Regions from separate parts of the Streptomyces sp. CB09001 genome, predicted to be linked through region 1. Evidence: riboswitches for the same ligand, from Rfam matches in the RefSeq annotation. Region 1 holds a riboswitch; each other region holds the start of a gene.
What was found. A riboswitch is a leader RNA that binds a small molecule or an ion and turns the genes downstream of it on or off. The one in region 1 is predicted to bind thiamine pyrophosphate.
Positions count from the first base shown of each region.

Region 2: another riboswitch for thiamine pyrophosphate. It lies ahead of thiO (glycine oxidase ThiO); the one in region 1 lies ahead of C4J65_RS25165 (thiamine ABC transporter substrate-binding protein).
Region 3: another riboswitch for thiamine pyrophosphate. It lies ahead of thiC (phosphomethylpyrimidine synthase ThiC); the one in region 1 lies ahead of C4J65_RS25165 (thiamine ABC transporter substrate-binding protein).

Region 1 covers NZ_CP026730.1:5,368,248-5,372,387, forward strand. Annotated here, with positions in the region: gene rlmN (23S rRNA (adenine(2503)-C(2))-methyltransferase RlmN) at 1-1,078, shown strand, start outside; TPP riboswitch at 1,138-1,243, shown strand; gene C4J65_RS25165 (thiamine ABC transporter substrate-binding protein) at 1,398-2,447, shown strand; gene C4J65_RS25170 (iron ABC transporter permease) at 2,528-4,129, shown strand; gene C4J65_RS25175 (ABC transporter ATP-binding protein) at 4,132-4,140, shown strand, end outside.
Region 2 covers NZ_CP026730.1:1,579,954-1,584,093, reverse strand. Annotated here, with positions in the region: gene C4J65_RS07425 (thiazole synthase) at 150-947, opposite strand; gene thiS (sulfur carrier protein ThiS) at 950-1,150, opposite strand; gene thiO (glycine oxidase ThiO) at 1,147-2,364, opposite strand; TPP riboswitch at 2,362-2,473, opposite strand; gene C4J65_RS07410 (hypothetical protein) at 2,526-2,912, shown strand; gene C4J65_RS07405 (FAD-dependent oxidoreductase) at 2,909-4,140, shown strand, end outside.
Region 3 covers NZ_CP026730.1:3,628,643-3,632,782, forward strand. Annotated here, with positions in the region: gene C4J65_RS16700 (IclR family transcriptional regulator C-terminal domain-containing protein) at 1-446, shown strand, start outside; gene C4J65_RS16705 (SsgA family sporulation/cell division regulator) at 547-984, shown strand; gene C4J65_RS16710 (YibE/F family protein) at 1,033-2,568, opposite strand; TPP riboswitch at 2,640-2,829, shown strand; gene thiC (phosphomethylpyrimidine synthase ThiC) at 2,822-4,140, shown strand, end outside.

The DNA.
Region 1 (4,140 bases):
CGCGCCGCGCGGAGTCAAGAAGCCGCCGCGGCACCTTGCCGACCTCACGCCTGCCGAGCGCAAGGAGGCTGTCGCCGCGATCGGTGAGAAGCCGTTCCGTGCGAAGCAGCTCTCGCAGCACTACTTCGCGCGGTACGCGCACGCCCCCGAGCAGTGGACCGACATCCCCGCCGGTTCGCGCGAGGGGCTGCGGGAAGCGTTGCTGCCCGAGCTGATGACGGTCGTGCGGCACCTGTCGACCGACCAGGGGACCACGCGCAAGACGCTGTGGAAGCTGTTCGACGGGACGCTCGTCGAGTCGGTGCTCATGCGCTACCCGGACCGGGTGACCATGTGCATCAGCTCCCAGGCGGGCTGCGGGATGAACTGCCCGTTCTGCGCCACCGGCCAGGCCGGCCTGGACCGCAACCTGTCGACCGCCGAGATCGTGCACCAGATCGTGGACGGCATGCGGGCGCTCAGGGACGGCGAGGTCCCGGGAGGCCCCGCGCGGCTCAGCAACATCGTGTTCATGGGCATGGGCGAGCCCCTCGCCAACTACAACCGGGTCGTGGGCGCCATCCGCCGGCTCACCGACCCCGAGCCCGACGGGCTGGGGCTCTCCCAGCGCGGCATCACCGTCTCCACGGTCGGTCTCGTCCCCGCGATCCACCGCTTCACCGGCGAGGGCTTCAAGTGCCGGCTCGCCATCTCGCTGCACGCCCCCGACGACGAGCTGCGCGACACCCTCGTCCCCGTCAACACGCGGTGGAAGGTGCGCGAGGTGCTGGACGCCGGGTTCGAGTACGCGGCGAAGTCCGGGCGCCGGCTGTCCATCGAGTACGCCCTGATCCGCGACATCAACGACCAGGCCTGGCGCGGCGACCGGCTCGGGCGGCTGCTCAAGGGCAGGCCCGTGCACGTCAACCTGATCCCGCTCAACCCGACGCCCGGCTCCAAGTGGACCGCGTCCCGGCCCGAGGACGAGAAGGCGTTCGTGGAGGCCATCGCGGCGCACGGTGTGCCGGTGACGATCCGGGACACCCGTGGGCAGGAGATCGACGGGGCGTGTGGTCAGCTCGCCGCGAGCGAGCGGTAACCTGACCGGCGGGAGTATCAGTAGTACATCCAGTACATCGTCAAAGCCATCACATCTTCATATTCCGACAGGGGAGCGCCACAGCGCTGAGAGTGCGGCACCGGCCGCAGACCCTCCGAACCTGGCCCAGGTCATTCTGGGTAGGGAGATCGGTCACCACTCGAGCTGTTGCGCCCTGCCCGGGACCCTCGCCAGGGGTTCCGGGCGGGGCCGCGTCTTCTCCTGGTCACCCAGGAGGAATTCAGTGAGCATCACCAAGAAGGGCGTCACCAAGAAGGGCGTCACCAAGAAGGTCAGTGTCCTGGCCGTCGGGCTCGGCATGGTCGGCACGCTGGCCGCCTGCGGGTCCTCGTCCGACGACGGCGGCGACGGCAGCGGCTCCGGCGGCTCCAAGACCGTGACCCTGGTCAGCCACGACTCGTGGGCCGCGTCCAAGGACGTGATCGCCGCCTTCGAGAAGAACTCCGGCTACAAGGTCAAGGTCCTGGAGGACGGCGACGCCGGACAGGCCGTCAACAAGGCCATCCTCACCAAGGACAACCCGCAGGGCGACGTCTTCTTCGGCGTCGACAACACCCTGCTCTCCCGCGCCCTCGACAACGGCCTGTTCCAGCCGTACGAGGCCAAGGGCTCCGACCTCGTCCTGCCCGAGTACCGGGCCGACCGGGACAAGCACCGGGTCACGCCCGTCGACACCGGCGACATCTGCGTCAACTACGACAAGGCGTACTTCGCCGAGCACGGGCTGACCCCGCCCAAGACCCTCGACGACCTGGTCAAGCCCGAGTACAAGGACCTGCTCGTCACCGAGAACGCGGGCAGCTCCTCGCCCGGCCTCGGCTTCCTGCTCGGCACCGCCGCCAAGTACGGCGACGCGGGCTGGGAGGGCTACTGGAAGAAGCTCAAGTCGAACGGCGTCAAGGTCGTCGACAGCTGGGAGCAGGCGTACAACGAGGAGTTCTCCGGCTCGGCCGGCGGCAAGAAGGCCAAGGGCGACCGTCCGCTCGTCGTGTCCTACGCCTCCTCCCCGCCCGTCGAGGTCGTCTACGCCGACCCGCAGCCGGCCACCGCCCCCACGGGCGTCGCCGACGGCACCTGCTTCCGGCAGGTCGAGTACGCGGGTCTGCTCAGCAACGCGAAGAACCCCGAGGGCGGCAAGGCGCTCCTGGACTTCCTGCTGAGCGAGTCCTTCCAGGAGGACATGCCGCTGAACATGTTTGTCTACCCGGTGCGGGAGGGCGCGCAGGTCCCCGAGGTGTTCTCGAAGTTCGGGCCGCAGGCGAAGGACCCGCAGACCCTCGACCCGGTGAAGATCGCCGACAACCGCGACCAGTGGGTCAAGTCGTGGACCTCGCTCGTACTGAAGTAGGGCACGAAGGGACGCAGCCGGTGAAGCAGGCGGTGCGGCCGGCGCGGACCGCGCGCGGGAGCGTGGCTCGGCTCGGCCTCATGGCCCTGCCCGTCGCGTTCTTCGCGGTCTTCTTCGCCTACCCCGTCGCCGCCATCGTCGCGCGCGGCCTCGAGGTCGACGGGGTCTGGCAGCTCGGTCGGATCGGGGACGTGCTCGCACAGTCCGACGTGCGGCACGTGCTGTGGTTCACCACCTGGCAGGCGCTGGCGTCCACCGGTCTCACGCTGCTGGTCGCGCTGCCCGGCGCGTACGTCTTCGCCCGCTTCGACTTCCCCGGCAAGCAGGTCCTGCGGGCCGTGGTGACCGTGCCGTTCGTGCTGCCGACGGTCGTCGTCGGTACGGCGTTCCTGGCGCTGGTCGGGCGCGGCGGGCTGCTCGACGAGCTGTGGGGTATGCGCCTGGACACCACGGTGTGGGCGATCCTGCTCGCGCACGTCTTCTTCAACTACGCCGTGGTCGTCCGCACCGTCGGCGGACTGTGGTCGCAGCTCGACCCGCGGCAGGAGGAGGCCGCGCGGATGCTCGGCGCCTCCCGGCTGCGGGCCTGGCGGCAGGTCACGCTGCCCGCGCTGGCGCCCGCCGTGGCCGCCGCCGCGCTGATGGTCTTCCTGTTCACGTTCACCTCCTTCGGTGTCGTCCAGATCCTCGGCGGACCCACCTTCTCCACCCTGGAGGTGGAGATCTACCGCCAGACCTCGCAGGTCTTCGACCTGTCCACGGCCGCCGTCCTGACGCTGATCCAGTTCGCGGCGGTCGTCGCCGTCCTCGCCGTGCACGCCTGGACGGTGCGGCGGCGGGAGTCGGCACTGCGGCTCGTGGACGCGGCCACGACCGCGCGCCGGCCGCGCGGAGCGGGTCAGTGGGCGCTGCTCGCCGGCGTCCTGGGCGTCATCGCCGTCCTGCTGGTGCTGCCGCTCGCGGTACTGGTCCAGCGGTCGCTCGGCGCGTCCGGCTTCGGCTACTACCGGGCGCTGACCCGCGAGGACGGCGGCGCCTTCCTCGTCCCGCCGATCGAGGCGATCGGCAACTCCCTCCAGTACGCCGTCGCCGCCACCGCCATCGCCGTGGTGATCGGCGCGCTGGCCGCGACCGCGCTCACCCGGCGCGACGCGGGCCGCTTCGTGCGCGGATTCGACGCGCTGCTGATGCTGCCGCTGGGGGTGTCGGCCGTGACGGTCGGGTTCGGATTCCTGATCGCGCTGGACGAACCGCCGCTGGACCTCAGGGCCTCCTGGATCCTGGTGCCGCTCGCGCAGGCGCTGGTGGGCGTCCCGTTCGTCGTACGGACCATGCTGCCGGTGCTGCGGGCGGTGGACGGACGGCTGCGGGAGGCGGCCGCGGTGCTGGGCGCGTCGCCGTGGCGGGTCTGGCGCGAGGTGGACCTGCCGATGGTGCGGCGGGCGCTGCTGGTGGCGGCCGGGTTCGCCTTCGCGGTGTCGCTGGGCGAGTTCGGCGCGACCGTGTTCATCGCACGGCCCGACAACCCGACGCTGCCGGTGGCCGTGGCGCGCCTGCTGGGCCGGCCCGGGGACATGAACTACGGCCAGGCGATGGCCCTTTCGACGATTCTGATGCTGGTGTGCGCCGTGGCCCTGGTGGTGCTGGAGCGGCTGCGGACCGACCGGAGCGGGGAGTTCTAGACATGCCGCCC
Region 2 (4,140 bases), 3.8 Mb from region 1:
ATCGGACCGGGACTGCAGCGCATCTGTGACGCTTCCCACGCACCCAGCGCCGCCGCCGGCGGCGCACCCCCACGCGAGTGGTCCACTTCCTGCCCGACTGGGAACGGGCGGTGCGCGGGTGGAGGAGAAGACCCCGGACGAGCGCCGGGTCACTCAAAAGCGGGCCGCTCCGGATCCAGCACCGCCAAGCCCTCCGCAGGAGACGACGCCTCGGCGAAATGCCGCCGCGGAATCCGCCCGGCCCGCCGAGCCAGCCTCCCCGCCTCCACCGCGGAGCGCATCGCGGAGGCCATCAGCACCGGCTCCTGCGCCCGCGTCACCGCCGAGGCCAGCATCACACCCGCGCACCCCAGCTCCATCGCCAGCGCCACGTCCGAGGCCGTACCGGCCCCGGCGTCCAGGATCACCGGCACGCGCGCGTGCTCCACGATCAGCTGGAAGTTGTGCGGGTTGCGGATCCCGAGCCCGGACCCGATCGGCGAGCCCAGTGGCATGATCGCCGCGCACCCGGCGTCCTCCAGCTTCCGCGCGAGCACCGGGTCGTCGTTGGTGTACGGCAGTACGGTGAACCCGTCGTCGACCAGCGTCTCCGCCGCGTCCAGCAGCTCGACCGGGTCCGGCAGCAGGGTGCGCTCGTCGGCGACGACCTCCAGCTTGACCAGGTCCGTGCCGAGCGCCTCGCGCGCCAGGCGGGCGGTGAGTACCGCCTCCCCGGCGGTGAAGCAGCCTGCCGTGTTCGGCAGCACCCGGATGCCGAGCCGCTCCAGCACGGACAGCACCGAGCCGTGCACCGAGGCGTTCACCCGGCGCATCGCGACGGTCGTCAGTTCCGTCCCGGAGGCCACCAGCGCGCGCTCCAGCACGTCCAGGCTGGGCGCCCCGCCCGTACCCATGATCAGGCGGGACGCGTACGTCGTGCCGCCGAGGACGAAGGGATCGTCGGCCATGGTCAGCCTCCTTGGACGGCGGTGAGGATCTCGACACGGTCGCCGTCGGCCAGGGCGGTGGCGGACCACACCGCGCGCGGGACCACGGTCTCGTTCAGGGCGGCGGCCACTCCGGACGGGGCCGCGGTGAGCGTGCCCACCAGCGCGTCCAGGGCGGTGCCGGGAGCCACCTCGCGCGGCTCGCCGTTGACGGAGATGTTCATGCGGGCTGCTCCGAGAGTGCGGGGGCGGCACTGAAGCGCCGCGGGCTGAAGGGACGGGCCTCCTCCGGCAGCTCCCCGCCGGTCAGGGCGTCCGCCATGACGTCGCCGGTGACGGGGGTGAGCAGGACGCCGTTGCGGTGGTGACCGGTGGCCAGCAGCAGGCCGTCCAGCGCGGTCGGGCCGAGCAGCGGCGCGTTGTCCGGGGAACCTGGGCGCAGACCCGCGCGGGTCTCCGTCAGGGGCAGCTCCGTGATGCCGGGGACCAGCTCGTGCGCGTCGCGCAGCAGCTCGTAGACACCGCCCGCGGTGACCGTCGTGTCCCAGCCCAGCTCCTCGCTGGTGGCGCCGACGACCAGTTCGCCGCTCTCCCGGGGCACCAGGTAGACGTGGTTGCCGCGCACCACGGCGCGCACGGTCCGGTTCAGCAGCGGCCCGGGCGTCCGCGGCATGGTCAGCCGCAGTACCTGCCCCTTCACCGGCCGCACCGGCGGCAGTACGGCCTCCGGCACGCCGTCGAGCCGCCCGCTCAGGCTGCCCCCGGCCAGCACCACCTGCCCGGCCTCCAGGGCGGTGCCGTCGGCGGTGACGACGCCCGTGGCCCGCTCCCCGCGTCCGACGGTGAGCCGCTCGGCCCACACCCGGTGGAAGACCACGCCCGCGTGTTCACAGGCGGCCACCAGCGCGTGGGCGAGGCGGCGGGGGTCGATCTGGTGGTCGCCGTCCACCCGGAGCCCCCCGCGCACGCCCGGCGCGAGCATCGGCTCCAGACGTCGGCACTCGCGCCCCGACAGCCACTCGGACTCCAGGCCGGAGCGCTGCTGGAGCGCGTGCAGTTCGCGCAGGTGGGCGCGGTCGTCGGCGTCCAGCGCGACGGCGAGGGTGCCGCAGCGCCGGTAGCCGAGGTCGTGACCGGTCAGCTCGGTCAGCTCGGCCGCGAACTCCGGGTAGCGGCGGGCCGAGGCGAGGTTCAGCGCGAGCAGCGTCTCCTCGCCGTAGTGCAGCTCCGTGACGGCGGCCAGCATCCCGGCCGCCACCTGGGCCGCCCCGCCGCCGGGCTCGGGATCCACGAGCGCGGTGACCAGCCCGCGCCGCGCGGCCCGCCAGGCGGTGACGAGGCCGATGATGCCGCCGCCGACGACGAGCACGTCGGGTGTGCGAGGCGTACGAGGCGTGTGCGGAGGTGTGTGTGATGGAGACGACAACGGAGACGACATGGGCGTCCAGCCCCTCCCTTCGCCGGCATGACCCGGATCAGGTTCGTACGGTCGGAGGCCGCCAGCCTCCCTCTCAGCCCGGTGCGTCCGGGCTCCCGCGAGTGCCTTACGTTGGCCACCCTAGCCCGCAGCGCAACGCACGTGTAAGGGAGCCTCCACCCGTGGCGCGTTCACTCGACGGTCTCGTCCTCGCCCCCGTCGCCGACCAGGCGCCCGGCCAGGTGGGCACCCGGACCCGGTTCACCTACCACGAGCAGGACGGCGCCGTGTGGGCCGAGTACGAGGGGGGTGACGTCGTCCGCGGGCGGCTGGTGGGCACCCGGGAGGGCGACCGCCTCGACTTCCGGTACGTGCAGCTCAAGACCGACGGCAGCACGTCGTCGGGGCACTGCGTCTCCACCGTCGTCGAACTGCCGGACGGGCGCGTGCGACTGGACGAGACCTGGGAGTGGGAGTCGCAGCCGGGCAGCGGGACCAGCGTGGTGGAGCAGCTCACCGCGCACGGGCACCGACCGGCGAAACGCCGGGTGTCTATGGTGATCAGGTGAGCGAGCAGACGCGGGAACGGGGACAGGGACCGGCGGCGGACGCGGAGCGCCGCGCGGTCGTGGTGGGCGCCGGGATGGCGGGCGTACAAACCGCGGTCGCCCTGCGGGAACAGGGCTTCGCCGGCCCGGTGACCCTGATCGGTGCGGAGCCGCACCAGCCGTACGACCGTCCCCCGCTGTCCAAGGCCGTCCTGCTCGGCACCGCGGAGGGCTCCGCCTTCGACGTCGACTTCGAGGCGCTCGGCATCACCCTGCGGCTGGGCTGCGAGGCCCTGGGCGTCCGCCCCGCGGAGCACGTCCTGGACACCTCCGAGGGGCCCGTGCCGTACGACGTCCTCGTCCTTGCGACCGGCGCCGAACCGGTCCGGCTCCCCGGCGCCGAGGGCGTGCCCGGCGTGCACCTGCTGCGCACCCTGGACGACGCGGAACGGCTGCGGCCGGTGCTCGCCCGGCAGCATGACGTCGTGGTCGTCGGCGCGGGCTGGATCGGCGCCGAGTTCGCCACCGCCGCGCGCGAGGCGGGCTGCGCGGTGACCGTGGTGGAGGCCGCCGACCGGCCGCTGGCCGACGCGCTGCCCGCCGAGGTCGCCGCGCCGATGACCGGCTGGTACGCGGACGCCGGGGCGGAACTGCGCACCCGCGCGCGCGTGGCGCGCGTCGAGTCCGGCGGCCCCGGCGAGTCCGGCCGGGTCGTGCTCGACGACGGAACCCGGCTGACCGCCGACGCGGTCGTCGTCGGCATCGGCGCCCGCCCGGCCACCGGCTGGCTCGCCGCGTCCGGCATCGCCCTCGGTGCGCACGGCGAGGTCCTGGCCGACGACCGCCTGCGCACCTCCGCGCCGGACGTCCACGCGGTCGGCGACTGCGCCTCCTTCCCCTCCGCCCGCTACGGCGAGCGGCTGCTGGTGCACCACTGGGACAACGCCCTCCAGGGCCCGCGCGCGGTCGCCGCCGACATCGTCGGCTCCCCGGGCGGCGAGGCCCCGGCGGCCTACGATCCGGTGCCCTACTTCTGGTCCGAGCAGTTCGGCCGCTTCGTCCAGTACGCCGGTCACCACACCGCCGCCGACACCACCGTGTGGCGCGGCGACCCCGCGAGCCCGGCGTGGACGGTCTGCTGGCTGCGCGAGGGCCGCCTGGTCGCCCTGCTCGCGGTGGGCCGCCCCCGCGACCTGGCGCAGGGCAGGCGCCTGATCCAGGCGGGTACGCCGATGGACCCGGACCTGCT
Region 3 (4,140 bases), 1.7 Mb from region 1:
CCATGTACCGGGACGGCGAGATCGAGGTCATGTGCGTCTCCGACACCCCGGGCAATCCGGCGGTCGAGGAGTGGGCGGACTTCCGGGAGACGGGACACGCACACGCCATCGGACAGTGCCTGCTGTCCCAGCTGGACGAGGACGCGCGCCGCGACCACCTGCACCGCTACCCGGTGCAGCCCCTCACTCCGTACACGGTGCGTGACGGCCACAGTCTCCTGAAGCGACTGGAACGCATGCGCCGGATGACGCCGGTGACCGAGCGCCAGGAGTACGCGCTGGGGACGGTCTGCGCGGCGATCCCGATCACCGTCGGCACCACGGCCGCCACGATGGCCATCTCACTGCCCCTCCATCAGGCGGACCGTTTGCTCCCCGCGGCTCAGCGGCTGCAGAACGAGGTGGGGAGGCGTCTGGGGTCCCTCGCGCTCTCTATCAGTATCTGAAAACTCACTCCTTGTGATCTGGTGTGTACGTTGAGCAAGATGCCACCAGTGTTAGAGGTTTGATTCCCGGACAGTCGACGGCGAATGACGGGGTAGGCGAATGGGCGAGTCCGTACAGGCAGAGGTCATGATGAGCTTTCTCGTGTCCGAGGAGCTCTCTTTCCGCATCCCGGTGGAACTGCGCTACGAGACCCGGGATCCCTATGCCGTACGCCTGACCTTCCATCTGCCCGGAGACGCGCCGGTGACCTGGGCCTTCGGCCGGGAGCTGCTGGTCGACGGGGTGGGCCGGCCCTGCGGCGACGGTGACGTACGCATCGCACCGGTGGAGCCCGAGCCGCTGGCCGAGGTGCTGATCCGCCTTCAGGTCGGCAGCGACCAGGCACTGTTCCGTTCCTCCGCCGCGCCCCTGGTGGCCTTCCTCGACCGCACCGACAAGCTGGTGCCGCTGGGCCAGGAGGGTGCGCTCGCCGACTTCGACAGCCACCTCGACGAGGCCCTGGACCGCATCCTGGCGGAGGAACAGAGCGCGGGCTGAACCGTTCCGGCAGCCAGGCGGTGGTGGCGTAACGCTTCGCCGGACGCGTCAGCGCTTGCGGCGACGGCCCCGCCCGCCACGGGCCGGGGCACTGGCCCCGCCACCCGCCGTCGCCGCCCGGGCCGGTCGTTCGGCCGGCCGGTCCGCCGACACGACCAGGGCGGCCAGGGCCGTGGTGACCGGCACGGAGGCCACCAGCCCGATCGAGCCGACCAGCGTCCGCACGATCTCCTCCGCGACCAGCTCGCTGTTGGCGACGGTCCCGACACCGCTCTGCGCGATCGAGAACAGCAGCAGCAGGGGCAGCGCCGCGCCCGCGTAGGCGAGGACGAGCGTGTTCACGACCGAGGCGATGTGGTCGCGGCCGATGCGGATGCCCGCGCGGTACAGACCGCGCCAGCCCATCGTCGGGTTGGCCTCGTGCAGTTCCCACACCGCCGAGGTCTGGGTGACCGTCACGTCGTCGAGGACACCGAGCGAACCGATGATGACCCCGGCGAGCAGCAGACCACTCATGTCGATGGACGGGTACAGGCCGTGGATGAGGCCGGTGTTGTCGTCCGTGTTGCCGGTGAGCGCGGCCCAGCCGATGAAGAGCGACCCGAGCACGCCGATCAGCAGCAGCGAGATCAGGGTGCCGAGCACCGCCACGGAGGTGCGGGCCGACAGTCCGTGGCACAGGTACAACGCGATCAGCATGATGGCGCTGGACCCGATCACCGCCACGACCAGGGGGTTCGAGCCCTGCAGGATGGCGGGCAGGATGAAGAAGTTCAGCAGCAGGAAGCTGATGGCCAGCGAAACCAGCGCCATGAGTCCGCGCAGTCGTCCGACGACCACGACGGCGAGGGCGAAGATGCCGGCGAGCAGGGCCAGGGGGAGCCTGCGGTTGATGTCGGTCACCGAGTACTGCAGGTCCTTCGGCGCGGAGGGCTCGTAGGCGACCACCACCTCCTGCCCCTCGTGCAACTGCCGTGACTGGTCCGGCTGCACGATCTCGTCGAACGTGCGGCCCTTGTCGTCGCCGGTGTCGACGCGGATGGTCGCCCGTTTGCAGTCGCCCTTCGCCTGCTGCACCGCGGAGGAACCCTCGGCGGTGGATGTGTCGCCGGTCGGGACACCGCCCGAGGCGTTGACGGACTGGCAGCTCAGTTCGACCACCTTGGTGACCGTGGCCTGCTGCGTCTGCCGGTCGAAGCCGACGCCGGTGCGCTCGTGCGGCGGTGCGCCGCCCGGCCACAGCACCGCCAACCCGACCAGTACGGCCGCGGTGAAGGGGATCAGGATCGCGGCGATGACCTTCCGCAGATGCCGGGAGACGGGAGCCGCCGGTCCGTGCCCGTGCGAGTGCCCGTGCCCGCCGCCGTGTCCGTCGCCCGCGCCGTGCCCGCCGCCCGCGCCGTGTCCACCGCCCGCGCCGTGTCCATGGTCCGCATCGTGCCCGTAACCCGCCTCATGTCTGCCGGCGTTCACGTCGTCAGCGACGCCGGGGACGTGGCCGGCTGCCCGGCCGTCGCCCTCTTCGGCGTTCGGTCCCCGGCGGGGCCGGCGCGGCGGGAAGGAGGGATGCTGCGGTGTGGTCACCGCCCGATCATCGCAAGAACGAGGGGGGCCCTCTGTTCACCGCGCCCGAATGGGGGCTAGCGTGGAGGCACCTTTGTACACGCGGGAGCTCGGAGCACCGGGCTGAGAGGGCGCTGACCTCCGTTCCAGCGATGTTTCACGGGAAACGTCACCGAAGTCGAGTGACGTATCCCACGAAGCGTCGACAGACGGAAGCCGCTGCGTCGACCGCCGAACCTGTTACCGGGTAATGCCGGCGTAGGGAGTAGGTCTCATGACCATCAAGGACGCACGCACGCCTGCCTCCGCACAGAGCACCGCACAGCACTCGACGCAGGACTCCACGCAGGACTCCGCACAGGAGGACACCGCGGAGACCACGGAGGCCGGAAAGTCCATCGGCTGGCACAAGGCGTACGTCGAGGGATCGCGCCCCGATCTGCGGGTGCCGGTCCGTCAGGTGCACCTCACCAACGGGCAGTCGGTCACGCTGTACGACACCTCGGGCCCGTACACGGATCCACTCGTCGACACCGATGTCCGCAGGGGACTGGCGCCACTGCGGGAGAACTGGATCATCGCTCGCGGCGACACCGAGGAGTACGCGGGCCGTCCCGTCCGTCCCGAGGACGACGGACTCAAGCACACCTCGCCGCGCGGCGGCCTGCGCAACCTCGATGCCGTCTTCCCCGGACGCCCGCGCCAGCCGCGCCGGGGCCGGGACGGCAGCGCGGTCACGCAGCTCGCCTACGCGCGACGGGGCGAGATCACGCCGGAGATGGAGTACGTGGCCGTCCGGGAGAACGTCTCCCCGGAGGTGGTCCGCGAGGAGATCGCCGCGGGACGTGCCGTGCTGCCCGCCAACGTCAACCACCCCGAGATCGAGCCGATGATCATCGGCAAGCGGTTCCTGGTGAAGGTCAACGCCAACATCGGCAACTCGGCCGTGACGTCCTCCATCGAGGAGGAGGTGGACAAGATGACCTGGGCGACCCGGTGGGGTGCGGACACGGTCATGGACCTCTCCACCGGCCGCAACATCCACACCACCCGCGAGTGGGTCCTGCGCAACTCCCCCGTTCCCATCGGAACCGTGCCGCTCTACCAGGCCCTGGAGAAGGTCGACGGCCGTGCCGAGGAGCTGACCTGGGAGATCTACAAGGACACCGTCATCGAACAGGCCGAGCAGGGTGTGGACTACATGACGGTCCACGCGGGCGTGCGCCTGCCGTACGTCCCCCTGACCGCGAACCGCAAGACCGGCATCGTCTCGCGCGGCGGATCGATCATGGCGGCGTGGTGCCTGGCGCACCACAAGGAGTCGTTCCTCTACGAGAACTTCGAGGAACTCTGCGAGATCCTCGCCGCCTACGACGTCACCTACTCCCTCGGCGACGGTCTGCGTCCGGGGTCGATCGCGGACGCCAACGACGAGGCGCAGTTCGCCGAGTTGCGCACGCTCGGGGAACTCAACCGGATCGCCAAGCGTTGCAACGTACAGACCATGATCGAGGGCCCGGGACATGTCCCGATGCACAAGATCAAGGAGAACATCGACCTTCAGCAGGAGATCTGCGATGAAGCTCCGTTCTA